Regions from separate parts of the Streptomyces sp. NPDC051180 genome, predicted to be linked through region 2. Evidence: predicted binding sites of a transcription regulator. Region 2 holds the regulator's gene; the other holds the start of a gene.
What was found. Region 2 encodes HrcA, which represses chaperone genes, less so after heat shock. Its sites were predicted from a motif close to TTNGCACTCNGNNNNNCNGAGTGCNAA; they were not measured.

Region 1 (14,119 bases), on a different contig from region 2:
TCGGGCCCTCGGGGCCGCCCTCCTCGTCGCCGCCCTCGCCGCGACGGCCACGGCCTGCTCCGGCGCCGCCGAACCGGACCGGGGCGCCCCCGGCCCCGCCGCCGGACAGCAGGCCCCGGCCGTCCAGGGCGCCTCCGGCGCACTCAACGCCCAGCTGGAGAAGGTCCGCAAGCAGCGCGCCGCCCGCGCGCTCGCCGCCAAGAAGTGGGGCCTGACCCGGACCCCGCTGGAGGCGCCCGCCCCGCCCGCCGTCAAGCCGAAGATCACCACCCGCAAGGGCTTCGAGACCGACGGCGAGGGCCTCCCGCCCGTCTTCACCACCGTCCCGACCCAGCAGAAGGTCGTCTTCCTCACCATCGACGACGGCGCGGAGAAGGACCCCGCCCTGCTGCGGATGATGGACGAACTCCGGATCCCCTACAGCGCCTTCCTCAGCGACTACGTCGTCAGCGACGACTACGGCTACTTCGCGAAGATGCAGAAGTCCGGCGTCTCCCTGCACAACCACACGCTGAACCACCGCTACCTGCCCGCCCTCTCCTACGCCAAGCAGAAGCGCGAGATCTGCGGCATGCAGGAGGTCATCGAGAAGAAGTTCGGCAAGCGGCCGCCGCTCTTCCGGCCTCCCTACGGCAACTACAACGAGGACACCCTGCGCGCGGCCGCGTCCTGCGGGGTCAAGGCCGTCCCGCTCTGGGCCGCCGAGGCGTTCCCCGACCACATGGAGTGGCGCGAGTGGGACCGCGACCTGCACCCCGGCGACATCGTGCTCACCCACTTCCGCGGCAAGGAGGACTGGAAGGGCACCATGCCGGACATGATCCGGCGGGTGATGGACGTGATCACCTCCAAGGGGTACGCCGTCGCGAAGCTGGAGGACTACGTGTGAGGACCCGGGCGCGGCGGTGGACCGCCGCTCTCGCCGTCACCGGCACGCTCCTCGCCCTCCCGGCCTGCGCCTCCTCGGTCGACCCGATCGAACGGCTCGGCCGGAAGGCGGTGGAACGGGTCGGCCACCGGCCCGCACCGACCCGCGAGGAGGCGCGTGACGAGAGGCCGGAAGGCGTCCCCCACGCGGCGGACGCCCGGGGGTGCGAGAGCCGGACGCACGACCTGCCGGAACGCCGGCCGGTCACGCCACGGAGCGATGAATTGGCACTCCGCTTGACCGAGTGCTAATCGCGGTCATAGTCTCGGCTCTGGCACTCCCCACTGGAGAGTGCCAACACAGCGACAGGCAGGTCCGGCACCCGCGACGACGGATCGACCTGGTCGCCACCTCAGACAGTTAGCCCCGTGAGATCTCCGAAGGGGGAGGTCGGATCGTGACGACCACCAGCTCCAAGGTTGCCATCAAGCCGCTCGAGGACCGCATTGTGGTCCAGCCGCTCGACGCCGAGCAGACCACCGCCTCTGGCCTGGTCATTCCGGACACCGCCAAGGAGAAGCCCCAGGAGGGCGTCGTCCTGGCCGTGGGCCCGGGCCGCTTCGAGAACGGCGAGCGTCTGCCGCTCGACGTCAAGACCGGCGACATCGTGCTGTACAGCAAGTACGGCGGCACCGAGGTGAAGTACAACGGCGAGGAGTACCTCGTCCTCTCGGCTCGCGACGTGCTCGCGATCGTCGAGAAGTAATTCACCGAAGTACCCGAAGTACCTGAAGCAGATGCTTTGAGCTGCGCCCCGAGGCCCCTTCCAGGCGCCCCGGGGCGCAGTTCGTTCCACCTGAATCCGAGAGGGCTGAACCGCTCCCATGGCGAAGATCCTGAAGTTCGACGAGGACGCCCGTCGCGCCCTTGAGCGCGGCGTCAACAAGCTTGCCGACACGGTCAAGGTGACGATCGGCCCCAAGGGCCGCAACGTCGTCATCGACAAGAAGTTCGGCGCCCCCACCATCACCAACGACGGTGTCACGATCGCCCGCGAGGTCGAGATCGACGACCCGTACGAGAACCTCGGCGCCCAGCTGGTGAAGGAGGTGGCGACCAAGACCAACGACATCGCGGGTGACGGCACCACCACCGCCACCGTGCTCGCCCAGGCCCTGGTCCGCGAGGGTCTGCGCAACGTCGCCGCCGGCGCCTCCCCGGCCGCCCTGAAGAAGGGCATCGACGCCGCCGTCAAGGCCGTCTCCGACGAGCTGCTCGCCACCGCGCGCCCGATCGAGGACAAGTCCGACATCGCCGCCGTCGCCGCGCTCTCCGCGCAGGACCAGCAGGTCGGCGAGCTCATCGCCGAGGCCATGGACAAGGTCGGCAAGGACGGTGTCATCACCGTCGAGGAGTCCAACACCTTCGGCCTGGAGCTCGACTTCACCGAGGGCATGGCCTTCGACAAGGGCTACCTGTCCCCGTACATGGTGACCGACCAGGAGCGTATGGAGGCCGTCCTCGACGACCCGTACATCCTGATCAACCAGGGCAAGATCTCCTCGATCCAGGACCTGCTGCCCATCCTGGAGAAGGTCATCCAGGCCGGCGCCAGCAAGCCGCTCCTGATCATCGCCGAGGACGTCGAGGGCGAGGCCCTGTCGACCCTGGTCGTGAACAAGATCCGCGGCACCTTCAACGCGGTGGCCGTCAAGGCCCCCGGCTTCGGCGACCGCCGCAAGGCGATGCTCGGCGACATGGCCACCCTCACCGGTGCCACCGTCATCGCCGAGGAGGTCGGCCTCAAGCTCGACCAGGCCGGTCTGGACGTGCTGGGCACCGCCCGCCGCGTGACCATCACCAAGGACTCCACCACCATCGTCGACGGTGGCGGCAACTCCGAGGACGTCGCGGGCCGCGTCAACCAGATCAAGGCCGAGATCGAGTCCACGGACTCCGACTGGGACCGCGAGAAGCTCCAGGAGCGCCTCGCGAAGCTGGCCGGCGGCGTGTGCGTGATCCAGGTCGGCGCCGCCACCGAGGTGGAGCTGAAGGAGAAGAAGCACCGTCTGGAGGACGCCATCTCCGCGACCCGCGCCGCGGTCGAGGAGGGCATCGTCTCCGGTGGTGGCTCCGCTCTGGTCCACGCCGTCAAGGTCCTCGAGGGCAACCTCGACAAGACCGGCGACGAGGCCACGGGTGTCGCGGTCGTCCGCCGTGCCGCCGTCGAGCCGCTGCGCTGGATCGCCGAGAACGCCGGCCTCGAGGGCTACGTCATCACCTCGAAGGTGGCGGAGCTCGACAAGGGCCAGGGCTTCAACGCCGCGACCGGCGAGTACGGCGACCTGGTCAAGGCCGGCGTCATCGACCCGGTCAAGGTGACGCGCTCCGCCCTGGAGAACGCCGCCTCCATCGCCTCCCTCCTGCTCACCACCGAGACCCTCGTGGTGGAGAAGAAGGAAGAGGAGCCGGCGGACGCGGGCCACGGCCACGGCCACGGTCACTCCCACTGAGGCGCATAGCCCACAGCAGGTAACGAGGCCCGGTGCCCCCGTCGCGGGGGCACCGGGCCTCGGTGCGTCCTGGGCGGGGCGCCCGGGACCCGCCGCCTCGGATCCGGAGGGGCGGCGGCCCTAGCCCTCGATGGCGCCGAGCCGGCCCATCAGCCCCAGCAGGTCGTACTGCCACCAGCCCTCGACGATCTTCCCGTCGTCCCGGAACCGGTGGATGACCGTCCCGGTCATCGTCACCTCCATGCCGGTCGGCTGGAGCCCCATGAAGTCGCCGGTGTGGCTGCCCTTCCACGTCCAGCGGGTGCAGACCCGGTCGCCCTCCGCGATCTGGTCGTCCACGGTGAACGCGAAGTCGAAGCCGCCCCGCCACATCTCCACCTCGCGCCGGACCGCGTCCATGCCGATCACGTCCTGCTCGTTGGTCGGATCGTGGTCGTGGTACCCCTCCGCCAGCACCTCGTCCATCAGCGCCAGCTCCCGCTCCGTCGCGAACATCTCCAGCAGCCGCCGGGCGTTGTTCTTGTACATCGCCTCGTCCCGGACCACGTCCAGGTCCGTGAAGGTCGGCATCTCGTCACAGAGCGCCACCATCTCCCGGAAGATCCGGTCGGTCTCGGGAAGCTGCGAGTTGCGCATGGCCACGTCGTACGACGGGAACTCGACGATCTCCACGATGTGCGAGCCGTCCGACCGGTCCTTCCCGACCATGCTGTGGGTCGCGGTCCGTTTCCCCTCGGTCTGCTCGACCCACTGATCCATGAGCCGGTTCAGGTCGTCCACCCGACTCGTCTTGCAGTCGATGATCTGTACGAACGTCATGACGCCTCCCGACCGCGGTGGGACCTCTCCAGTCTAGGTGGGGTGCCTGCGGGGGGCAGGGGGAGCGCGGACACCGGGACCGGGCGGCTAGGCCGAGCGCGTCAGGTCGTCGACGAGGACCTCCTCGGCGAAGGGTTCGCCGTGGACGTAGCGGGCGATCTCGTCGAGGGCCTGGTCGGTCATGCGGTGGAGTTCGTTGCCGAGGGAGCCGGCGACGTGGGGGGTGAGGAGGACGTTGGGGAGGGTGTAGAGGGGGGAGTCGGGGGGCGGGAGTTCCGGGTCGGTGACGTCGAGGGTGGCGTGGAGGCGGCCGGAGACGAGGTGGGGGAGGAGGGCCTGCTCGTCGATCAGGGAGCCGCGGGAGGTGTTGATCAGGGTGGCGCCGTCGGGCATGGCGGCGAGCTGTGAGGCGCCGATCATGTGCCGGGTCGAGGGGAGTTGGGGCGCGTGGACCGAGACGACGGTGCTGCGGGCGCAGAGGTCGTCGAGGTCGGTCACGAGTTCCACGCCGGGCGGGGCGACGTCGACGTACGGGTCGTAGAGGAGGACCTCGATGTCGAAGGGGCTCAGGAGGTCGATCACGCGGCGGCCGATGCGGGAGGCGCCGACGAGGCCGACGGTGCGGCGGTAGTTGCCCCAGGGGGCGGACTCGACGAGCCAGGTGTGGTCGGCGCGGAGTTCGGCGTAGCGCCGGGCGGAGCCGAGGACCCGCTTTCCCGCGAAGAGGATGGCGGCGAGCGTGTACTCGGCGACGGGCAGCGCGTTGGCCGAGGCGGCCGAGGTGACGCGGAGGCCGCGGTCCCAGCAGGCGTCGGTGATGTGGTGCTTGACGGAGCCGGCGGCGTGGACGACGGCCTTGAGGCGGGGCGCGCGGTCGAGGACCTCGGGGGTCAGGGGGGTCGCTCCCCAGCAGGTGAGGAGGAGTTCGGCGTCGGCGAGGGCGGCGGCGACCCGGGCGTCGGGGGCGGTGAGGTCGTGGGCGACGAGGTGCGGGTCGGTGCGGGTGAGCGCGGCGAGCCGGTCGCGGTGGGCGTCGGTGAGCAGGCGTTCGGGAACGCCGGGGCCCATCGCGAGGAGGAGGGCGGGACGGTGGTCGGGGGCGGGGCGCATGGGGGATCCGGCCTTCCTCACTTGACGCTGCCGGCGGTGAGGCCGGCCTTCCAGTGGCGCTGAAGGGAGACGAAGGCGACGACGAGGGGGACGACGGCGAGCAGCGACCCGGTGACGACGAGGGGGTAGAAGTCGGGTTCGGCGTGGGCGTTGCTGTTCCACGCGTACAGCCCGAGGCTCAGGGGGTAGAGCTTCTGGTCGGACAGCATGACCAGGGGGAGGAAGAAGTTGTTCCAGACGGCGGTGAACTGGAAGAGGAAGACGGTCACGAAGCCGGGCATGACCATGCGCAGGCCGATGGACCAGAAGACGCGCAGTTCGCCGGCGCCGTCGATGCGGGCGGCCTCCAGGGCCTCGTCGGGGATGTAGCCGGCGCAGAAGACCCGGGAGAGGTAGACGCCGAAGGGGTTGACGAGGACGGGGATCAGCACGGCCCAGTAGGTGTTGACGACCCCGACCTCGCTGGCGAGGAGGTACATCGGCAGGGCGAGCGCGGTGGTGGGGACGAGCACGCCGAGGAGGACGAGCCCGAAGAGCGCCTCCTTGCCCCGGAAGTCGTAGACGTGGAAGGCGTATCCGGCGGCGACGCTGACCAGCGAGCAGGCGAGGGCGCCGAGTCCGGCGTAGAGCAGGCTGTTCGCGTACCAGTGGAAGTAGATGCCGTCGTTGTACTCGGCGAGCCGGCTCAGGTTGCCGCCGAGGTCGAAGCCGTCGAAGGAGAAGGCGTTTCCGGCGAGGAGGCCGCCGGCGTCCTTGGTGGCGGCGGTGAGCAGCCAGATCAGCGGGAAGAGCATGTAGACGACGGCGAGGACGAGGGCGCCGTTGACGGCGGTCTTCGAGAGCCAGCGGCCGGGGGAGCGGGTGCTCATGCGGTGCGCTCCTTCCGTGCCGTGCCGGCCTTGCGGCGGCCGGTGAACCGCGTGACGGCGAAGGAGAGCAGGGCGGCCGTGAGGGCGAGGAGCACGGAGGCGGCGGCCGCGAGTCCGTAGTCGTTGCGGTCGAAGGCCGCGGTGTACGCGTACATGTTCGGCGTCCAGGTGGAGGTGACGGCGGAGCCGGTGCCCTTGTTGAGGATCAGCGGCTCGGTGAAGAGCTGGAGGGAGCCGATGACCGTGAAGAGGCCGACCATGGCGAGGGATGCCTTGACGAGGGGGATCTTGACGGCGAAGGCGATCCGCCAGGCGCCGGCCCCGTCGACGGTGGCCGCTTCGAGGACGGAGCGGTCGATGGCCTGGAGTGCCGCGTAGAAGATGACCATGTTGTAGCCGAGCCACTCCCACAGGGCGATGTTGACGACGGAGGGCAGCGCGCCTTCGGGGGAGAAGAAGTCGAAGCCGACGCCGCCGGCCTCCATCGCCTTGACGACCGGGCTGAGCTGGGGCGTGTACAGGTAGACCCAGATCAGCGCGGCGATGATGCCGGGGACGGCGTGCGGCAGGAAGAGCGCGAGCTGGAAGAAGCGGCGGGCGCGGGCGAGCGCCGAGTCCAGCAGGAGGGCGAGGCCGAGGGCTCCGGCGAGCAGGAGCGGGATGTAGAGCAGGCAGTATCCGAGCAGGACGCCGAAGCCCTCGCGGAAGGCCCGGTCACCGAGCGCGGCGGTGTAGTTGTCGAGGCCGGTGAAGACGGTCTCGGTGCCGCCGAAGCCCAGTCCGGACTGCTTCTCGGTGAAGAGGCTGAGCCAGACCGCGTAGCCGATCGGCACCACCATCACCGCGGTGAACAGGAGGAAGAAGGGGGTCAGCAGGATCGCCGCGGCGCGGGTTCGGGCCTTCATGTCAGCCCTCGACCTTCAGGCCGCGCTTGGTGAGTTCGGCGACGGTGGCGTCGTGGCCGGCCTTGACGGCGTCGGCGATGCCGGGGCCGCCCTGGGCGATCTTGCCGAACTGGTCCTTGATCGCGGTGTTGGTGGTGCCGGTGGTCGGGCCCCAGGCCCAGTTCGGGCTGATGGACGCGCCCGCGGCCTCGAAGAGGGCGTAGATGTCCTGCCCGCCGTAGTAGCTCGCGTCGAACGCCTTCTTGGCGACGGGGCGCAGGGCCGCGGCGGCGGGGAAGGCGGAGGAGGTGCCGGAGGCGATGCGGGCCTTCACGCCGTCCTCGGTGGTGGACATCCACTCGGCGAAGGCGACGGCCGCGGCCTTCTGCCCGCTGTCCTTGGTGACGGCGAAGGAGGTGCCGCCGAGCATGCCGCTGGCGGGCTTGCCGTCCCAGGTGGGCATGGGGGCGACGCCCCACTTGCCGTCCTGCTCGGGGAGGGTCCCCTTGAGGACGCCCGCGCCCCAGGACGCGCCGAGGTAGCCGATGGTGGTGCCGTTCTTGAGGGAGCCGGTCCACTCGGGGCTGAAGGAGGCGTTCTTGTGGACGAGTCCGGCGTCGAGGAGGCCCTGCCAGTAGCCGGCGACCTTGGTGGTGGCGGGGTCGGTGGTGTCGATCTTCCAGGTCTCGTTCTCGGCCTTGAACCACTGGGCGCCGGCCTGCCAGGCCATGGCCTCGAAGGTGGTCGGGTCGTCGGGGAAGAAGGTGGCGATGCGGGCCTTGGCGTCGGCCTTCCTGACCTGCTCGGCGGCCTTCCTGAACTCGTCCCAGGTGGTGGGGACCTGGACCTTGTACGTGGCGAAGAGGTCCTTGCGGTAGAAGAACGCCTGGGGGGCGGCGTCGAAGGGGACGGCCCAGGACTTGCCCCCGAGGGTGGTGAGTTCGACGGTCTGCGGGAGCAGCTTGGCGCGGTCGGCCTCGGTGAACTCGCCGCCGATGTCCTGGAGGGCTCCGGAGCTCACGAACTCGGGGAGCGAGGAGTACTCGATGGAGACGAGGTCGGGGGCGTTGCCGGCCTTCACGGCGTTGGAGATCTTGGCGTAGCCGCCGGCGGTGCCGGAGGGGATCTCCTCGAACTTCACCTGGATGTCGGTGTGGGAGGCGTTGAAGGCGTCCACGACGTCCTTGGAGCCCTTGGCCCAGCCCCAGAAGGTGATGGTCACGGGCCCGTTCGACTTGTTCGCGGTGTCGTCACCGCCGCCGCCGCAGGCCGTGAGGACGGCGAGGGCGGTGGCGGTGCCGGCTATGACGCGGGACGTTCTGCTCCAACTACGGGTCACGGCTCGGCTCCTGAGGGCGGGGCGGCTGGGGAGGTTGTGGCCGTGATCCTGTGACCGTTCATGACCGAAGTCAAGAGCGAAAGATTGATTGATCGAAAAAAGATCAGATCGATCGTGAGACGCCGCCACCCCGCCGCGGAGGCCGTCAGTCGCCCCGCGCCCCGCACGAGGCCCGCACCCGCAGCCGCGGCAGCAGGCTCAGATGGCGCCGCGCCGGCTCCTCGTCCCGACCCTCGGTGAGCCGCTCCACGAGCAGCTCGGCGGCGTGCCGCCCCACCTGCCGCTTCGGCGGCGCGACCGCCGTCAGCGGGGTGTCGGCCAGGGCCGCGACCTCGTCGTCGTACGCGATCAGGGCGAGGTCCTGCGGCACCCGCACGCCCAGCTCGGCCAGGCGCTGCACGATCTCGATCGCGTCCACGTCGTTGTGGACCAGGGCCGCGCCCGCGAGGCCCGAGCGGACCGCGTCGTGCAGGGCGCGCACCGCCCGCTCGAAGCCCTCCGGGTCCGCCTCGGCCGGTACGGAGTCGATGACCGGGCGCGGCTCCTTCAGTCCGAGCGTGCCCAGTGCCTCGGTGTATCCCGCGCGTACCGCGAGCGCCGTCGGGGAGTCCCGCCGCGCCACGAGCAGCGGCGTCGCGTGGCCGAGGGAGAGCAGGTGGCGCAGGGCGAGCAGGACGCCGTGGCCGTGGTCGGAGACGACCCGGTCGAGGTCGTCCAGCGGGCTGCCCGGCTCGGCCCTGCGCTCCAGGAGGACGGTCGGCACCGGGAGTCCGGCCAGCCAGTCCCCGTACGCGAGCCGGTCCTCGGGGCCCCGCCAGCCGGGGGCCACGAGCACGCCCTCGGCGCCGGCGGCGAGCAGCCCCTCGGTGCGGGCGCGGTCCTCCTCGGGCCGGTAGTCCGAGATGCGCAGCACCAGCCGGGCGCCGGCGCGGGCCGCCGCCTCGTGCGCGCCGCGGATGACCTCGGCGAAGTAGTACGTGGCGGAGGGGGCGAGCAGGCCGAGGACCAGGCCCTCGCCGGGCCGTCCGGCGCCCGTGGCGCTCTGCCCCCGCGGCCAGGAGACCTGGCCGTGCACCCGGTCGAGCAGCCCCTGCCCGGCCAGCACCTCGACGTCCCGGCGTGCGGTGACGGGGGACACCCCGAGCCGCTCGGCCAGTTCGGAGACGCGGGCGGTGCCGCGCTCGCGCACCAGGGCCAGCAGTCGGTCGTGTCGTTCGGCAGCACTCTCGCGCACGGCGCAGTTCCCCCTCGCGGTGGTGGTGGTCCCTCGACCCTAGTCCCAGAAATGATCGAACGACAGGATTTTCGATCATTCGCTCGTGATCTCTTGACGGTTCGATCGGAGCCCGTCCAGGATTCCGGGCGACGCAGACGTCGTCAGGGAGCCCTCAGGGAGCATCATGCCCACGCCGCCCGAGAACCGTGAGCTCAGCCCGTACACCGGCTGGACCCGCCCCCACTGGGAGGCCACGGCCGATCGCCTGCTCCTCGCCGTCCGCCCGTACGCCTCGCCCGGCCGCGCGCTGATCGACCTCCCCGGCCCCCGCCCCAGCTGGTCGGGAGTCCGCTCCGACGGCCTGGAGGGCTGGGCCCGCACCTTCCTCCTCGCCGCCCTCCGGGTCGCGGGCGCCCACGGCGAGGACCCGCACGGCCACCTCGACCGGTACGCCGAGGGACTCGCCGCCGGCACCCGGAACCCGGGACGGGACGACCCCGACTCCTGGCCCCTGATGGCCGACACCCGCCAGGCCGTCGTCGAATCGGCCTCGGTCGCCCTCGGCCTGCGCCTCACCCGCCCCTGGCTCTGGGACCGCCTCGACGACCGCACCCGCCGACGGGTCGCCGACTGGCTCCTGCCCGCCCTCGGACCGTCCCCCGTCGACAACAACTGGTGGCTCTTCGGGCTCACCGTCGCCGGCTTCCTCCAGGACGCCGGCGTCGAGACCGACCGCGCCGCCGCCACCGTCGACCGCTCCCTGTCCCGCGTCGAGGACTGGTACCTCGGCGACGGCTGGTACAGCGACGGGGACAACCGCGCCTTCGACCACTACAACGCCTGGGCCCTCCACTTCTACCCGGTCCTCCACGCCCACCTCGCCGGCGACCGGGAGCTCCTCGACCGCTACGGCCCCCGGCTCCGCGCCCATCTCGACGACTACGTGCACCTCTTCGACGCCGACGGCGCACCCCTCCCGTACGGGCGCTCCCTGATCTACCGCTTCGCCGCGGCCGCCGCCCCCTGGCTCGGCGCCCTCACCGGGCACACGCCGCTCACCCCCGGCGCCACCCGCCGCCTCGCCTCCGGCTCCCTGCGGTACTTCCTCGACCGCGGCGCCGCCGACGAGCGCGGGCTCCTCACCCTCGGCTGGCACGGCCCGCACCCGCCGCTCGTCCAGGAGTACTCGGGACCGGGGTCGCCCTACTGGGCGTCCAAGGGGTTCCTCGGGCTCCTCCTGCCGGCCGGCCACCCCGCCTGGACCGACCCCGAGGAGCCGCTGCCCGCCGAACGGGCCGACACCGTCCGCCCCTTCGCCCCCGCCGGGCTGCTCGTCCAGACCACCGCCGCGGACGGTCTCGTACGTCTCCACAACCACGGCAGCAACCACGTGCACAGCGCGGAGGGAGCCGAGGACGACCCCGGCTACGCCCGCCACGCCTACTCCACCCGCACCGGGCCCACCGGCCCGCCCGCCCCCGCCGACAACCACTTCGCCCTGGTCGTCGACGGGAGGCCCACCACCCGCGGCCCCGCCACCCCGGCCGGCACCGGACCCGGCTGGGCCGCCTCGCTCCACCGGCCGCTGCCCGGCGTCCGGGTGCTCTCCGCGACCCTCGCGCACGGCCGCGCCGAGGTCCGCGCCCATCTCGTCACCGGCGCCCCGGAGGGGACCCCCGTACGGCAGACCGGATGGGCCACCACCCCCGGCGGGCCGCACGCCCGGCTCCACCCGGCGCACGGCTACCCGGCCGGGCACGAGGCCGGCGCACTCCCCACCGGGGAGACCCTCCAGGGGCCCGGCACCCGCACCCTCGCCCTGCACGGCACCACGAGCGGCCGCGAGAGCCTCTTCGTCGCCCTCGCCTCGCTCACGGGCGCGCCCGACCCCGTGCCCCTCACCGACCTGGCGCGCGTCCGGGTCACCGGCCGCACCCTGCACGTGACCTGGCACGACGGCTCCGCCACCCGGCTGCCGCTCGATGCCCCGGAGGCCGGGCCGGAGTGAACCGGGGGAGTGCGGAGGCTACTTCGGCCCGTACTTGCGGCCCGCCTTGGAGGAGACGCCGCCCAGCAGGCCGCGCGGCGCGAGCTTCACGACACCCATGAGGGCCTTGTAGCGCGGGTCGGGGATCGACAGCGTCTTCCCCCGGTCCAGGTCCGTCAGCGCGGCGGTCACCAGCTTGTCCGCGTCGAGCCACATCCAGCCCGGGATGTTGTCCGTGCCCATCCCGGCCCGCTCGTGGAACTCGGTCCGCACGAAGCCGGGGCAGAGCGCCATCAGCCGCACCCCGCTGCCCGCGAGGTCGCGCGCCGCGCCCTGGGTGAACTGCACGACCCACGCCTTGGAGGCCCCGTAGGTCCCACGGGGCACGAAGGCGGCCACCGAGGCCACGTTCACCACGGCCCCGCGGCCCCGCTCGTTCATCGATGCGGCGGCGGCCGAGGTCAGCCGCAGCACCGCCTCGCAGTGCACCGTGAGCATCTTGAGCTCGTCGGCCATGGAGACTTCCAGGAAACGGCCCTTGTTGCCGAAGCCCGCGTTGTTCACGAGCACGTCCACGGGCCGCTTCGGGTCGGAGAGCCGGGCCTCGACGGCTGCGATCCCCTTCTCCTCGGAGAGGTCCGCGGAGAGCACCTCGGCCTCGATGCCGTGGCGGTCGTGCAGCTCGGTCGCCTGCTCACGGAGCCGCTTCATGTCCCGTGCCACGAGCACGACGTCGTGGCCGTCCGCGGCGAGTCTCCGTGCGAAGGCGGCCCCGATGCCCGCGGTGGCGCCCGTAATCAGTGCAGTCGTCATACGGGCACGGTAATGCCCCGCCGGAGCGCTACGGCCGGCCGTACTTCTCGGCGTACTGCCGGGCCAGCGCGAGCAGTCCCGACTCCATCCACTCCGCGGCGGCCAACATGTCCGGAAGCAGGGTGCGTTCGGTGGTCGCGGCCCGGTGCAGCAGGGCGACGGTGACGCGGTGGTCCGGCCGGTGCACGACCGTGATCGGGTCGCCGGCCCGCACCTCTCCGGGCTCGACGACCCGCAGCAGCGCGCCGGGACCGGCCGTCGACGCCGTGAACCGCTTGACCCAGCCCTTCTCCCCGAGGAAGCCCTGGAAGGTGCGGCACGGGATGCGGCCGCCGGTGACCTCCAGGACCACCTCGTCGCCGATCCGCCACCGCTCGCCGATCAGGGCCCCGTTGACGTCGAGACCGCGGGTGGTGAGGTTCTCGCCGAAGGAGCCGTTGGCCAGCTCGCGGCCGAGCTCCGCCTCCCACCGGTCCATGTCCTCACGGGCGAAGGCGTACGCGGCCCGGTCGTTCCCGCCGTGGAAGCGCAGGTCGCAGACGGCGTCCCCGGCCAGCCCGCCGCCGCCGACGCCGGGCGGCCCGGGCGCCGAGATCCGCACCGGCCCGTCGACGGGGCGCTTGTCGATGCCCGTCCTTCCCGTCGCGGAGTCGGTGTACTCCGCGGCCCGGGCACGGCCCACATTCACACTCAGCAAGGTCATGAGAGCACTTTAAGGGCATCGAAGTCAAAGTCTGTGGCGAATATTGCCCGTGCAACCCAAGATTCGCTTATGCTTGAACCATGATCGAGGCCCGCCACCTCCGCGTCCTGCGCGCCGTCGCCGCCACCGGCTCCTTCTCCGCCGCGGCGCGGGAACTGGGCTGCACCCAGCCCGCCGTCAGCCAGCAGATGAAGGCCCTCGAAGCGTCGGCCGGCACCCCGCTGCTGATCCGCACCGGCCGCGAGATGCGGCTCACCCAGGCCGGCGAGGTCCTGGTCCGGCACGCCTCCGGCATCCTGGCCGGACTCACCGCGGCCGAGGAGGAGGTCGCCGCGATCGCCGGGCTCCGGGCCGGCCGCGTCCGCCTGGTCTCCTTCCCGAGCGGCAGCTCCACCCTCGTCCCCACCGCGCTCGCCGCGCTGCGGGCCGCGCACCCCGGCACCCGGGTCTCGCTCGTCGAGGCCGAACCGCCGCGCTCGATCGACATGCTCCGCGAGGGCGACTGCGACGTGGCCCTCGCCTTCCGGTACGGAGCCGGGCAGGCCGAGTGGGACGACCTGGTCGTCCGGCCGCTGCTCGCCGACCGGCTCGTGGGCCTGGTGCCCGAGGGACACCGGCTCGCCGACGCGGGCGCGGTCGGCATCGCGGAACTCGCCGACGAGTCCTGGATCGCCGGCTGCCCGCGCTGCCGCCGCCAGCTCGTGGACGTCTGCGAGGAGGCGGGCTTCACCCCCCGCATCGACTTCGCCACCGACGACTACCCGGCCGTGGTGGGCCTGGTGGGCGCGGGCCTCGGCGTGGCCGTCCTGCCGGAGCTGGCCATCGAGTCCGTCCGCCCCAAGGGCGCCCGGACGGTGACCGTGGAGCCGGCCGTCGAGCGCGAGATCGTCGCCCTGACGCTGCCCGACCTGGCCCAGGTCCCGGCCGTCGCCGCCACGCTGGACGAGCTGACGCGCGCCGCCGCGCGCGCGTAGAGGGCATCCCCCGCGCCGGACGGC
Region 2 (14,119 bases):
CTCCCGAACCTGCACCACGTGGTCGTCGTCGACGCCACCGGCGTGGAGAGCGACGGCGACTGGGTCCTGACCCTCGCCGAACTGGAGGCCCGCGGCCGCGCCTACCTGGAGGGCCACCCCGAGGCGGTCAAGGAGCGGGTCGGGGCGATCACCGCCACCCAGCTCGCCACCGTCATCTACACCTCGGGCACCACCGGCCGTCCCAAGGGCGTCCGCCTCCCGCACGACAACTGGTCGTACATGGCCAAGGCCATCGCCTCGACCGGGCTCGTCACCCAGGACGACGTCCAGTACCTCTGGCTGCCCCTCGCCCACGTCTTCGGCAAGGTCCTCACCTCGGGCCAGATCGAGGTCGGGCACGTCACCGCCGTCGACGGCCGCGTCGACAAGATCATCGAGAACCTGCCAGTGGTCCAGCCGACCTACATGGCCGCCGTCCCGCGCATCTTCGAGAAGGTCTACAACGGGGTCGCCGCCAAGGCCCGGGCCGGCGGCGGAGCCAAGTACAAGATCTTCCAGTGGGCCGCCGAGGTCGCCCGCACGTACGCCAAGACCACCCAGGACAACTTCCGCCGCACCGGCACCGCCTCCGCGCCCTTCGGCCTCACGGCCAAGCATAAGGTCGCCGACGCGCTCGTCTACGGCAAGATCCGCGAGGCGTTCGGCGGCAACCTCCGCGCCTGCATCTCCGGCTCCGCCGCGCTCGCCCCCGACATCGGCTACTTCTTCGCCGGCGCCGGCATCCACATCCTGGAGGGGTACGGCCTCACCGAGTCCTCCGCCGCCTCCTTCGTCAACCCCGGCGAGGCGTACCGCACCGGCACGGTCGGCAAGCCGCTCCCCGGCACCGAGGTCCGCATCGCCGACGACGGCGAGATCCTGCTGCGCGGCCCCGGCATCATGGAGGGCTACCACGGCCTGCCGGAGAAGACCGCCGAGGTCCTGGAGTCCGACGGCTGGTTCCACACCGGTGACATCGGCGAACTGTCCGCCGACGGCTACCTCCGGATCACCGACCGCAAGAAGGACCTGATCAAGACGTCCGGCGGCAAGTACATCGCGCCCGCCGAGGTCGAGGGCCAGTTCAAGGCCGTCTGCCCGTTCGTCTCGAACATCCTCGTCCACGGCGCCGACCGGAACTTCTGCACCGCCCTGATCGCCCTCGACGAGCCCGCCCTCCTCGGCTGGGCCGCCGAGCACGACCTCGCCGGCAGGACGTACGCCGAGGTCGTCGCCGACCAGCGGACCCAGAAGCTGATCCAGGGCTACGTGGACCGGCTCAACGAGGGCCTCCAGCGCTGGCAGACGATCAAGAAGTTCCGTCTGCTGCCCCGCGACCTCGACATCGAGCACGGCGAGCTCACCCCGTCGCTGAAGCTGAAGCGCCCGGTCGTCGAGCGCGAGTACAAGGACCTCATCGAGGAGATGTACGCCGGCTCGCGCGAGTCCTGACCCGCCCGCCCGGCCGCACCCCGGCCGGGCACCACGGGCAGTACGGGACAATGGACCCATGCCTTCCGTACTGCCCGATGGTGAGCCCGTGCCCGACGACGGGGCGCTGCCCCCGCACGCCCTGGAAGGGGCGGGGGAGCGGCCGCTCGGGTTCTACCTGCACGTGCCGTACTGCGCCACGCGGTGCGGCTACTGCGACTTCAACACGTACACGGCGAGCGAGCTCCGCGGCACCGGCGGCGTACTCGCCTCCCGGGACAACTACGCCGAGCAGGTCGTCGACGAGATCCGGCTCGCCCGCAAGGTCCTCGGCGACGACCCGCGGCCCGTCCGGACCGTGTTCGTCGGCGGCGGCACGCCCACGCTGCTCGCCGCCGGCGACCTCGTACGGATGCTCGCGGCGATCCGTGACGAGTTCGGTCTCGCGGACGACGCCGAGATCACCACGGAGGCCAACCCCGAGTCCGTGAACCCGGCCTACCTGGCCGAGCTCCGCGAAGGCGGCTTCAACCGGATCTCCTTCGGCATGCAGAGCGCCCGGCAGCACGTCCTGAAGATCCTCGACCGGACCCACACCCCCGGCCGCCCCGAGGCGTGCGTCGCCGAAGCGCGGGCCGCCGGGTTCGACCACGTCAACCTCGACCTCATCTACGGCACGCCCGGCGAGTCCGACGACGACTGGCGGGCCTCGCTGGACGCGGCGATCGGGGCCGGCCCCGACCATGTGAGTGCCTACGCCCTCATCGTCGAGGAGGGGACGCAGCTCGCCCGGCGCATCCGCCGCGGCGAGGTGCCCATGACCGACGACGACGTGCACGCCGACCGGTACCTCATCGCCGACGACGCCTTCGAGAAGGCCGGATTCACCTGGTACGAGGTCTCCAACTGGGCCACCTCCGAGGCCGGGCGCTGCCTCCACAACGAGCTGTACTGGCGCGGCGCCGACTGGTGGGGCGCCGGGCCCGGAGCGCACTCGCACGTCGGGGGCGTGCGGTGGTGGAACGTCAAGCACCCCGGCTCCTACGCCGCCGCGCTCGCCTCGGGCCGGTCGCCGGGGGCCGGGCGCGAGCTGCTCTCCGACGAGGACCGGCGCGTCGAGCGGATCCTCCTCGAACTGCGGCTCCGCGAGGGGTGCCCCCTCGCGCTCCTGCGGCCTGCCGGGCTGGCCGCGGCCGAGCGGGCGCTTGCGGACGGGCTTCTCGCGGAGGGGGCCTTCGGGGAGGGGCGGGCGGTTCTGACGCTTCGGGGTCGTCTCCTCGCCGACGCGGTCGTCCGAGACCTGGTGGACTGACAACCCGCGCGTGCCCGGTCTCCGCGCGTTCGGGCCTGTGCCCCCTGCAGGCCCTGTTGTGGGCAACTGTTCCGCGGGGCGATGGGGGTCCCCCCTGCTCGAGCGAAGCCGAGAGCTTGGGGGAGGGTGGGCACAACGGAACAGCGCCCCTTGCCGGGCCTAGGCTTCCGTGCCCCGGGGCCCGCACCCCGTGCGCGTTGCTTTGACGGTGCGGGTCCAGGCGCAACGGGGCGGAGGCGCGGCCAGGCGCGCCGTCCCGTGTGCCCACCCGTCCCGCCCCAGCGGGACGACTGCCCACACGGGGGTGGGCCTCGGCCCGGACCCGGCAGAGCCGCGCGACACCGCCGTCGCGTTGCTCACGCACGCGGGGTGGGCCACCCAGGCCCTGTCCCGCACGGCGGGGTGGGCGACGCGGCCCGTTCCACGTGTTGCCGCCGTCGCGCGGGCTTGCGGGGAGGGTGGTTAGGGGGCGGTGACGAAGTCGATGAGTTCTTCTACGCGGCCGAGGAGGGTGGGTTCGAGGTCCTTGTAGGAGTGGACGCGGCGGAGGATGGCCTGCCAGACGGCGCCGGTGTTGTCGGAGGGCCAGCCGAGGGCGCGGCAGACGCCGGTCTTCCAGTCCTGGCCGCGGGGGACGGAGGGCCAGGCGGGGATGGAGAGGGAGGAGGGTTTCACGGCCTCCCAGATGTCGATGTAGGGGTGGCCGACGACGAGGACGTCGGGGGAGGCCACCTGGGCGGCGATGCGGGACTCCTTGGAGCCGGGGACCAGGTGGTCGACGAGGACGCCGAGGCGGGCGTCGGGGCCGGGGCCGAACTCGGCGACGATGGCGGGGAGGTGGTCGACGCCCTCCAGGTACTCGACGACGACGCCCTCGATGCGCAGGTCGTCGCCCCAGACGCGTTCGACGAGCTCGGCGTCGTGGCGGCCCTCGACGTAGATCCGGCCGGCCCGGGCGACGCGGGCGCGGGCGCCGGGCACGGCGACGGAGCCGGAGGCCGTACGGGTGGGGCGGGCCGGGGCGGCGGCGGAGGGGCGGACGAGGGTGACGACGCGGCCCTCCAGGAGGAAGCCGCGCGGTTCCAGGGGGAAGACCCGGTGCTTGCCGAAGCGGTCCTCCAGGGTGACCGTGCCGGCCTCGCAGCGGATGACCGCCCCGCAGAAGCCGGTGGTGACCTCCTCGACGACGAGGTCGGGGTCGGCCGGGATCTCGGGGACGGCCTTCGGCTTCTTCCAGGAAGGCGTCAGGTCCGGGTCGTAGCTCCGCATTCGGGCGACGTTATGACACCTCGAAGCGCTGTGCCAGTTCCTCCCGCTGGCGTCGTACGAACGCGGCGTCGACGACCGCTCCGTGCCCGGGGACGTACAGCGCGTCGGGGCCGCCGAGGCGGAGCAGCCGGTCGAGGGCGTCCGGCCAGCGGGCCGTGATCGCGTCCGGGCCGGCCTGGGGTTCGCCCGACTCCTCGACCAGGTCCCCGCAGAAGACGACCTCGCGGTCGCCGGGGACGCACAGGGCCAGGTCGTGGCCGCTGTGGCCGGGCCCGACGTTCGCGAGGAGGACCTGGCGTCCGCCCAGGTCGAGCGTCCACTCGCCGGAGACGACGTGCCGGGGGGCCACCAGGACGTCCACCGCCTCCGCGGCCGCCGCCGCGTCGAGTCCCTGCTGCACCGCGTCCCGCCGCAGCGCCTCCCGCTCGCGGTCCTGGGCGAGGAGGTCGTCCGAGCCGACCGCGCCGAAGACCTCCGCGCCGGCGAAGGCCGCCGTGCCGAGCACGTGGTCGAAGTGCGGATGGCTCAGTGCGATGTGTGTCACTCTGCGGCCGCCGGTCAGGTCCGCGATCTGACCTCGCAGCTCCGCGCCCTCGGCGAGCGAGGAGCCGGTGTCGTACAGCAGGACCCCCGGTTCTCCCAGTACCAGTCCGACCGTGGCGTCCCAGCCGGGCAGCCGGCGTCGGCCCACCCCGTCCGCGAGCCGCTGCCATCCGTGCGCTTCCCAATCCACGTCCATGCGGCGACGCTAACCGGTGGGGGCGCCGCCTCCTTGCCAGGAGCGATGTGCGCCGCCGTACACTGACCGGGGATCGCTGGCACTCGGACCGGGTGAGTGCCAAAAGCGGAGCAAACCGGAACGACGACGACAGCTGGAGGTGCGCACGATGCTCAGCGAACGCAGACTCGAGGTGCTGCGCGCCATCGTCCAGGACTACGTCGGGACGGAGGAGCCCGTCGGCTCCAAGGCGCTCACCGAGCGGCACAAGCTCGGCGTCTCGCCCGCCACCGTGCGCAACGACATGGCGGTCCTGGAGGAGGAGGGCTACATCGCCCAGCCTCACACCAGCGCGGGCCGCATCCCGACCGACAAGGGCTACCGGCTCTTCGTCGACCGGCTGGCCGGCGTCAAGCCGCTGTCGACGCCGGAGCGGCGCGCCATCCACAACTTCCTCGACGGCGCGGTCGACCTCGACGACGTCGTCGGGCGTACGGTCCGGCTGCTCGCCCAGTTGACGCGTCAGGTCGCGGTCGTCCAGTACCCCTCGCTGACGCGTTCGACCGTCCGGCACGTGGAGCTGCTCTCGCTGGCCCCCGCCCGCCTGATGCTCGTCCTCATCACGGACACCGGCCGGGTGGAGCAGCGCGTCGTGGACTGCCCGGCGCCGTTCGGCGAGACCTCGCTGGCCGACCTGCGGGCCCGGCTGAACAGCCGGGTCGTCGGGCGCCGGTTCGCGGACGTGCCGCAGCTGGTGCAGGACCTTCCCGAGTCCTTCGAGGAGATCGAGGACCGCGCCACGGTGTCCACCGTTCTCGCGACCCTCCTGGAGACCCTCGTCGAGGAGCACGAGGAGCGGCTGATGATCGGCGGCACCGCCAATCTCACCCGCTTCGGACCCGACTTTCCCCTGATGATCAGGCCCGTCCTGGAAGCCCTGGAGGAGCAGGTCGTGCTCCTCAAGCTGCTCGGCGAGGCCAAGGAATCGGGCATGACCGTACGCATCGGGCACGAGAACGCCCACGAGGGGCTGAGCTCCACGTCCGTCGTCTCGGTCGGCTACGGTTCGGGCGGCGAGGCAGTCGCCAAACTCGGCGTGGTCGGACCGACCCGCATGGACTACCCCGGAACGATGGGAGCGGTACGCGCAGTGGCACGTTACGTCGGACAGATCCTGGCGGAGTCGTAAGTGGCCACGGACTACTACGCCGTACTCGGCGTGCGCCGCGACGCGTCCCAGGACGAGATCAAGAAGGCATTCCGGAGGCTCGCGCGCGAGCTGCACCCGGATGTGAATCCCGATCCGAAGACGCAGGAACGCTTCAAGGAGATCAACGCCGCCTACGAGGTCCTGTCGGACCCGCAGAAGAAGCAGGTCTACGACCTGGGCGGCGACCCCCTCTCGGCCTCCGGCGGGGGCGGGGCGGGCGGCTTCGGCGCCGGTGGCTTCGGCAACTTCTCCGACATCATGGACGCCTTCTTCGGCACGGCCTCGCAGCGCGGACCGCGCTCGCGGACCCGCCGGGGCCAGGACGCCATGATCCGTCTGGAGATCGACCTCAACGAGGCGGCCTTCGGCACCACCAAGGACATCCAGGTCGACACGGCGGTCGTCTGCACGACCTGCTCGGGCGAGGGCGCCGCTCCCGGCACCTCCGCGCAGACCTGTGACATGTGCCGCGGCCGCGGCGAGGTCTCGCAGGTCACCCGGTCCTTCCTGGGCCAGGTCATGACCTCGCGCCCCTGCCCGCAGTGCCAGGGCTTCGGCACGGTCGTCCCGACGCCGTGCCCCGAGTGCGCGGGCGACGGCCGTGTCCGGTCCCGCCGCACCCTCACGGTCAAGATCCCGGCCGGTGTCGACAACGGCACCCGCATCCAGCTCGCGGGCGAGGGCGAGGTCGGCCCCGGCGGCGGCCCCGCCGGCGACCTGTACGTCGAGATCCACGAGACCCCGCACGACACGTTCCAGCGGCGCGGCGACGACCTGCACTGCACGGTCACGATCCCGATGACGGCGGCCGCGCTCGGCACCAAGGTGCAGCTGCAGACGCTGGACGGCCTGGAGGAGATCGACATCCGGCCGGGCACGCAGTCCGGCCAGTCGATCCCGCTGCACGGGCGGGGCGTCACGCACCTGCGGGGCAACGGCCGGGGCGACCTGATCGTGCACGTCGAGGTGCAGACCCCGGGCAAGCTCGACGCGGAGCAGGAGCGGCTGCTGCGCGAACTGGCGAAGCTGCGCGGCGAGGAGCGGCCGACCGGCCAGTTCCAGCCGGGCCAGCAGGGGCTGTTCTCGCGGCTGAAGGACGCCTTCAACGGGCGGACCTGACCGCGGCCGGCGACGGACGGAGGGGGCGGGGCGGCGGTGAGCCGCCCCGCCCCCTCCGGCCTTCCCAGGGGCGCCGGAATGAACGGCTCCGGGACCTGACGTACCGATTCGGCCCGGAAGCAGGGGCATGACACGATGCCCATATGTCCACCACCGCGCTGAACGATCTCTCTCGGTTCCCGATCGTGCAGGCCCCCATGGCGGGTGGCGCCTCCTGTCCCGAGCTCGTCGGAGCCGTCTGCGAGGCCGGCGCGCTCGGCTTCCTGGCCGGCGGGTACAAGACGGCCGGTGGGCTGTACCAGGAGATCAAGCAGGTGCGCGGGCTCACCGCACGCCCCTTCGGCGTCAACCTCTTCATGCCGCACAGCGGGCGGCCCGCCGACCCCGCCGCCGTCGAGGTCTACCGCCACCAGCTCGCCGGCGAGGCCACCTGGTACGAGACCCCGCTCGGCGAGGCGGACGACAGCCGCGACGACGCCTACGAGGCCAAGCTGGCGATCCTCCGGGAGGACCCGGTCCGCGTCGTCTCCTTCACGTTCGGCTGCCCGGAGCCCGAGGCGCTCGCCTCCTTCGCCCGGGTCGGGACGTACACGATCGTCACCGTCACCTCCGCCGAGGAGGCGGCCGCCGCCGAGGAGGCCGGCGCCGACGCCGTCTGCGTCCAGGGCGTCGAGGCCGGCGGACACCAGGGCACCTACCGCGACGACCCCGCCGACGAGGGCTCCCCGGGGACCGGCCTGCTCACCCTCGTCACCCAGGTCCGCGAGCGCGTCGGACTGCCGGTCGTCGCCGCCGGCGGGATCATGCGCGGCGCGCAGATCGCCGCGGTCCTGGCCGCCGGGGCCGACGCGGCCCAGCTCGGCACCGCCTTCCTCGGCTGCCCGGAATCCGGCGCCCACCCGCTCCACAAGCGGGCCCTGACCGACCCGCTGTTCACCCGGACCGCCCTCACCCGGGCCTTCTCCGGACGCCCGGCCCGCGGCCTCGTCAACCGCTTCATGCGCGAGCACGGGCCGTACGCCCCCGCCGCCTACCCCGAGATCCACCACCTCACCGCCCCGATCCGCAAGGCCGCCGCCGCCGCGGGCGACGCCCAGGGCATGGCCCTGTGGGCCGGCCAGGGTCACCGGCTCGCCCGCGAACTCCCCGCCGGGCAGCTGGTCGAGGTGCTGGCCGCCGAACTCGACACCGTCCTCTCCGAGCTGGCCCACAGGAGCGCCCCATGACCGCACCCGTCTTCGTCGTCGACACCCTCCCCGACACCAGGCAGTTCGTCCTGGACGGGTCCGAGGGCCGGCACGCCGTCTCCGTGAAGCGGCTGGAGCCGGGGGAGGCCGTCGTCCTCACCGACGGCCGGGGCCGCTGGGCCGACTGCGTGGTGACGGCCGTGGAGGGCAAGGACCGGCTGACGGTGGAGTCCTCGTCCGTGCACGAGGACGCGCCGGAGGAGCCGCGGATCACCGTCGTCCAGGCGCTTCCCAAGGGCGACCGGGGCGAGCTGGCGGTCGAGACGATGACCGAGACCGGCGTCGACGCGATCGTGCCGTGGGCGGCCTCCCGCTGCATCACCCAGTGGAAGGGCGACCGCGGCCTCAAGGCCCTCGGCAAGTGGCGTTCCACCGCGCGCGAGGCCGGCAAGCAGTCGCGCCGCACCCGCTTCCCCGAGGTCGCCGACCTGATGAGCACCAAGCAGGTCGCCGCGCTCCTCGCGGCCGCCGACTTCGCGGCCGTCCTGCACGAGGACCGCGACCACCCCAGCGGGGCGCTCGCCACCGCCGCCCTCCCGGAGAAGGGGTCGATCGTGCTGGTCGTCGGTCCCGAGGGCGGTGTCTCCCCGGACGAGCTCGCCGTGTTCGAGGCCGCCGGGGCGAAGCCGTACCGGCTCGGCCGCAGCGTGCTGCGCACCTCCACGGCCGGCACGGCGGCCACGTCCCTGGTCCTCGGCCGCACCGGCCGCTGGAGTTAGGCCCCGCAGCCCCGCAGCCCCGCAGCCCCGCAGCCCCGCAGCCCCGCAGCCCCGCAGCCCCGCAGCCCCGCAGCCCCGCAGCCCCGCAGCCCCGCGGGCCCCTCAGGCGTCCCGGTTCCCGGCCGTAGCCGTCAGGGTGTCGTAGAGGGGCCAGGCGTCCTCCTCGTGGACGCCGTGGACGCCGTGGACGCCGTGGGCGGCGGGGAGGAGGCCGCGGGCGCCGGCCTCGTCGAGGAACCGGCGGACGACGCCCGGCTCGTTCAGGTTGAGGATCGCGCCGTCGGCCGAGGCCACGTCGCCCGTTCCGAAGGGGTATCCGGCCACGATGCGGCCCGGGCCCTCCCGGAAGACCAGCCGCAGCTGCGCGTGGGGGAGCTCCGCGCGGCGCAGCGAGAGCACCGTCCGGCAGTCGGGGTGGCGGTGCCGGACGTTCCAGAGCCACACGGTGCCGTCCGCGGTCAGTCTGCGCGGTGCGCCTTCCCGTCTCATGCCGCGCACCCTACGCGCCGCCGTCCGCCGCACCCGGTGGACAGCGGCCCCCGGGGGCTCCTTAGGCTGACCGCATGGCCGACGAGTCCCCTCTGATCCGCAGTCTGCGCGCCGCCGTGGCCGCCGCCCCCGGCGACGTGCCCCTGCGTCTCCACTTCGCCGAACTCCTCCTCGCCGAGGGGCGGAACGACGAGGCCGTCGCGGAGGCGGCGGTCGCGCTCCAGCACGCGCCGGGGGACGCGGCCGCGCGGACGCTGATGATGCGGGCGATGGGGGCGCCGCCCGTGCAACCCCCGGCGCCCGCCCCCGCCACCGCGCCCACCCCCGCGCCCGTCGTGGAGCCCCCGGCCCCCGCTTCGCCCGCCCCGACCGCCGCCCCGGAGCAGACCGGCCCCGAGCAGACCGCCCCGCGCGACCCCGGGCAGGCGGACGCCTCCCCGGAGGACGCGACCGGGCCGTCCGGGGCCGCTCACGACGCCTTCGACTGGGCCGCCGCCGAGCAGCAGGTGCAGGACCTCGTCGGGCCCCGCTTCCTGGAGGAGCCTCAGGCCGCCGGCGGCGACGGGCCGGCGGGGGACGCCGCCGCCTGGGACGTCGACGCGCCGGGCGCCGTGCGGCTCGCCGACGTCGGCGGCATGGAGGAGGTCAAGGACCGCCTGGAGGCCGCCTTCCTCGCGCCGATGCGCAACCCCGAACTCCGCAGGCTGTACGGCAAGTCGCTCCGCGGCGGCCTGCTGCTCTACGGCCCGCCCGGCTGCGGCAAGACCTTCATCGCGCGGGCCGTCGCGGGCGAGCTGGGCGCGAACTTCCTCACCGTCTCGCTCTCCGACGTCCTCGACATGTGGATCGGGGCCTCCGAGAAGAACATCCACGACATCTTCGAGACCGCCCGCCGCCAGGCCCCCTGCGTCGTCTTCCTCGACGAGCTGGACGCGCTCGGCGCCAAGCGCTCGCGCACCCACCACGGCGGCCTGCGCAACGTCGTCAACCAGCTCCTCACCGAGCTCGACGGCATGGCGAGCGGCGCCGGCAACGAGGGCGTCTTCGTCCTCGCCGCCACCAACGTGCCCTGGGACGTGGACATCGCGCTGCGCCGCCCCGGCCGCCTCGACCGCACCCTGCTCGTCCTGCCGCCCGACGCCCACGCCCGGGAGGCGATCCTCCGCTACCACCTGCGCGAGCGCCCGATCGAGGCCGTCGACCTCGGCAAGCTCGTCAAGGCCACCGAGGACTTCTCCGGCGCCGACCTGGCCCACCTGTGCGAGACGGCCGCCGAGGCCGCGCTCCTCGACTCGGCCCGCACCGGCTCCGTACGGCTGATCACCACCAAGGACCTGCTCGGCGCGGCCAAGCAGATCAGGCCGTCGACGGAACCGTGGTTCGCCGCCGCCAAGAACGTGGCCATGTTCGCCAACGAGGGCGGCCTGTACGACGACCTCCTCGCCCACCTCAAGCGGAAGCGCAAGCTGTGACCACCCCGACCGCGCTGCTGCGCGCCGAGGCGCTCTACGACACCGGGCGGTACGCGCAGGCCGGAGCCCTGGTCGCCCAGCACCTCGCGACCGAACCGGAGGACGCCGAGGCCCTGGTGCTGCTGGCCCGCTGCCACCACCGCAGCGGCGAGGGCCCCGCCGCGCTGGCCGCCGTCGACCAGGCGCTGCGGGCCCAGCCGGAGCTGCTCGGCGGGTGGCTGATGCGGGTCCACATCCTCCTCGCGGCCAAGCGGTACCCGGAGGCGGAGGCGTCCGCCCGGCACGCCGTCGAACTCGCCCCGCAGTACTGGGGAACCCACTACGCGCTCGGCACCGCCCTCGCCGAGCACGGCGAGCACGCCCGCACGCCCGGCCGGACCGTCGAGGCGTACGAGGCGGCCCGGGCAGCCGTCGCCCTCGCCCCCGAGGAGGACGCGGCCCACTTCCTGGTGGGGCTGACCGCCCAGCGCCGGGGCGACCGGGTCACCGCGCAGCGGGCGTACGAGGCGACGCTGCGGCTCAACCCGCAGAGCAGCGAGGCCCACAACAACCTGTCGCTGCTGCGGCTGCGGCGCCGCTGGTTCCGGCGGGGCGCGTGGACCCAGGCAGCCGAGGGCTTCGTCGCCTCCGCCGCGCTCGACCTCCAGGACCGCAAGGCCCGCTACAACCTGGAGGCCATGGCCTGGAACACCGTCGCCGGTTCCCGCTGGGTGGCCCTGCTCGGCTTCATCGCCTCGGCCGTCGCCCTCGCCTGGGTCCCCGACGGGGCGGGCTGGGCCGACGCGGCCGTCCCGCTCCTGGCCGGCGGGGCGGTGGTCGTCGGCTCGTGGACCGGGTGGGCGGTGTGGATGGCCCGCCGGGTCCCGCCCCGGCTGCGGCGGCCCCTGCTCCTCGTGGCGCGCAACTGCCGGCCCGTGCTGTTCATGGCCGGGGCCGTCGGGCTCCTCGGCCTCTACTCGCTCGCGGCCCTGGCCCTGTGGTCCTTCGACTCGGGCGTGGTGAGCGGACTGGGAACACCCCTGTTCTGGGCCGTGATCATCACCTACTGGGTGAGCCGCTCGGCCCTGAACCGGCGCGCGCCGAAGGACTGACCGGGGGGCGCGGCGGAGCCGGGGGCGGCCGATAGCATGCGCGTATACCGACCGACAGAGGCGAGGAGGCCCGGGCCATGGCCGGAGAGCCGCAGAGCGACTGCCTGTTCTGCAAGATCGTGGCGGGGGAGGTGCCGGCGACGATCGTCCGCGAGACCGAGACGACCGTCGCCTTCCGCGACATCAACCCGCAGGCGCCGACCCACGTCCTCGTGATCCCGCGCCTCCACTACCCGGACGCCGCGTCGCTGGCCGCCGCCGCGCCTGCGGTGGCCGCCGACATACTGCGCGAGGCCGGCGAGGTCGCCGCCCAGGAGAAGGTCGACGGCCACGGCTTCCGCATCGTCTTCAACACCGGCGCGGGCGCGGGCCAGACCGTCTTCCACGCCCACGCGCACGTGCTGGGCGGCCGCGGCCTCAACTGGCCCCCCGGATAAGCCGTGTCCGTACGCGAACTGGTCGTCCTCGGCACCGCGAGCCAGGTCCCGACCCGGCACCGGAACCACAACGGCTACCTGCTGCGCTGGGACGGCCAGGGCATCCTGTTCGACCCCGGCGAGGGGACCCAGCGCCAGATGCTGCGGGCCGGGGTCGCCGCGCACGACCTCGACCGGATCTGCGTGACGCACTTCCACGGCGACCACTCGCTGGGCCTGGCCGGGGTGATCCAGCGGATCAACCTCGACCAGGTCCCGCACCCGGTCACCGCCCACTACCCGGCGAGCGGGCAGCACTTCTTCGAGCGCCTGCGGTACGCCACGGCCTACCGCGAGACGGTGCAGCTGACCGAGGCGCCCGTCTCCGCCGACGGCCCGCTGGCCGTCACCGAGGCGTACACCCTCGACGCGCGCCTGCTCTCGCACCCGGTGGAGTCGTACGGCTACCGCCTCACCGAACCCGACGGGCGCCGGATCCTGCCCGAGCGGCTCGCCGCGCACGGCATCAAGGGGCCGGACGTGGGCCGGATCCAGCGCGACGGGGTGCTCGGCGGCGTCACGCTCGACGAGGTGAGCGAGGTCCGGCGAGGACAGCGGTTCGCCTTCGTCATGGACACCCGCCTCTGCGACGGGGTGCACGCCCTCGCCGAGGGCGCCGACATGCTCGTCATCGAGTCGACCTTCCTCGACGAGGACGTCCGGCTCGCCACCGACCACGGCCACCTGACGGCCGGACAGGCCGCGGCGGTCGCCCGGGACGCGGGGGTGCGGCACCTCGTCCTCACCCACTTCTCGCAGCGCTACTCCGACCCCGCCGCGTTCGAACGGCAGGCGCGGGCGGCCGGGTTCGACGGCGAGCTGAGCATTGCCCAGGACCTCATGAGGGTCCCCGTACCGAAGAGATAGAGCACCACCCATGCACCTCCCCGCGCCTCTCCCCAAGGCCGAACTGCACCTCCACATCGAAGGCACCCTCGAACCCGAGCTGGCCTTCGCCCTCGCCGCCCGCAACGGCGTCACCCTGCCGTACGCGGACACCGCCGCCCTGCGCGAGGCGTACCGCTTCAGCGACCTCCAGTCGTTCCTGGACCTCTACTACGGCCTGATGGCGGTCCTGCGCACCGCCGAGGACTTCACCGAGCTCGCGGACGCCTATCTGGAGCGGGCCGCGGCCCAGGGCGTCCGGCACGCCGAGATCTTCTTCGACCCGCAGGCGCACACCGCCCGGGGCGTCCCGATCGGCACCGTCATCGAGGGCCTCGCCGCCTCCCTGGACCGCGCCGAGGAGCGGTTCGGGATCTCGACGCGGCTCATCCTGTGCTTCCTGCGCGACGAGTCCGCCGCGTCGGCCCTCGCGACCCTGGAGGCCGCGAAGCCGTACCTGGACCGGATCACCGGCGTCGGCCTGGACTCGGCCGAGGTCGGCCACCCGCCGGCCAAGTTCCGCGAGGTGTACGAGGAGGCCGCCCGGCTCGGCCTGCGCCGCGTCGCCCACGCGGGCGAGGAGGGGCCCGCCGCCTACGTCCGCGAGGCCCTGGACGTGCTGGGCGTGGAGCGGATCGACCACGGGCTGCGCTGCATGGAGGACCCGGAGCTCGTCGACCG

Region 1: a site for HrcA is predicted at 1,153-1,179, ahead of groES (co-chaperone GroES). Genes of this name have one in related genera too.

Annotation. Positions count from the first base shown of each region.
Region 1 covers NZ_JBFBBC010000005.1:329,868-343,986, forward strand. The annotation lists gene AB0424_RS12935 (polysaccharide deacetylase family protein) at 1-889, shown strand, start outside; gene groES (co-chaperone GroES) at 1,326-1,634, shown strand; gene groL (chaperonin GroEL) at 1,753-3,381, shown strand; gene AB0424_RS12950 (ester cyclase) at 3,502-4,200, opposite strand; gene AB0424_RS12955 (hydroxyacid dehydrogenase) at 4,288-5,310, opposite strand; gene AB0424_RS12960 (carbohydrate ABC transporter permease) at 5,328-6,179, opposite strand; gene AB0424_RS12965 (sugar ABC transporter permease) at 6,176-7,084, opposite strand; gene AB0424_RS12970 (sugar ABC transporter substrate-binding protein) at 7,086-8,402, opposite strand; gene AB0424_RS12975 (substrate-binding domain-containing protein) at 8,548-9,636, opposite strand; gene AB0424_RS12980 (DUF2264 domain-containing protein) at 9,803-11,626, shown strand; gene AB0424_RS12985 (SDR family NAD(P)-dependent oxidoreductase) at 11,645-12,418, opposite strand; gene AB0424_RS12990 (MOSC domain-containing protein) at 12,447-13,121, opposite strand; gene AB0424_RS12995 (LysR family transcriptional regulator) at 13,202-14,095, shown strand.
Region 2 covers NZ_JBFBBC010000008.1:188,729-202,847, forward strand. The annotation lists gene AB0424_RS16880 (long-chain fatty acid--CoA ligase) at 1-1,452, shown strand, start outside; gene hemW (radical SAM family heme chaperone HemW) at 1,511-2,743, shown strand; gene AB0424_RS16890 (DUF3097 domain-containing protein) at 3,206-4,012, opposite strand; gene AB0424_RS16895 (MBL fold metallo-hydrolase) at 4,023-4,751, opposite strand; gene hrcA (heat-inducible transcriptional repressor HrcA) at 4,900-5,919, shown strand; gene dnaJ (molecular chaperone DnaJ) at 5,920-7,059, shown strand; gene AB0424_RS16910 (nitronate monooxygenase) at 7,203-8,285, shown strand; gene AB0424_RS16915 (16S rRNA (uracil(1498)-N(3))-methyltransferase) at 8,282-9,025, shown strand; gene AB0424_RS16920 (hypothetical protein) at 9,128-9,514, opposite strand; gene AB0424_RS16925 (ATP-binding protein) at 9,589-10,986, shown strand; gene AB0424_RS16930 (tetratricopeptide repeat protein) at 10,983-12,077, shown strand; gene AB0424_RS16935 (histidine triad nucleotide-binding protein) at 12,155-12,514, shown strand; gene AB0424_RS16940 (ribonuclease Z) at 12,518-13,420, shown strand; gene AB0424_RS16945 (adenosine deaminase) at 13,431-14,119, shown strand, end outside.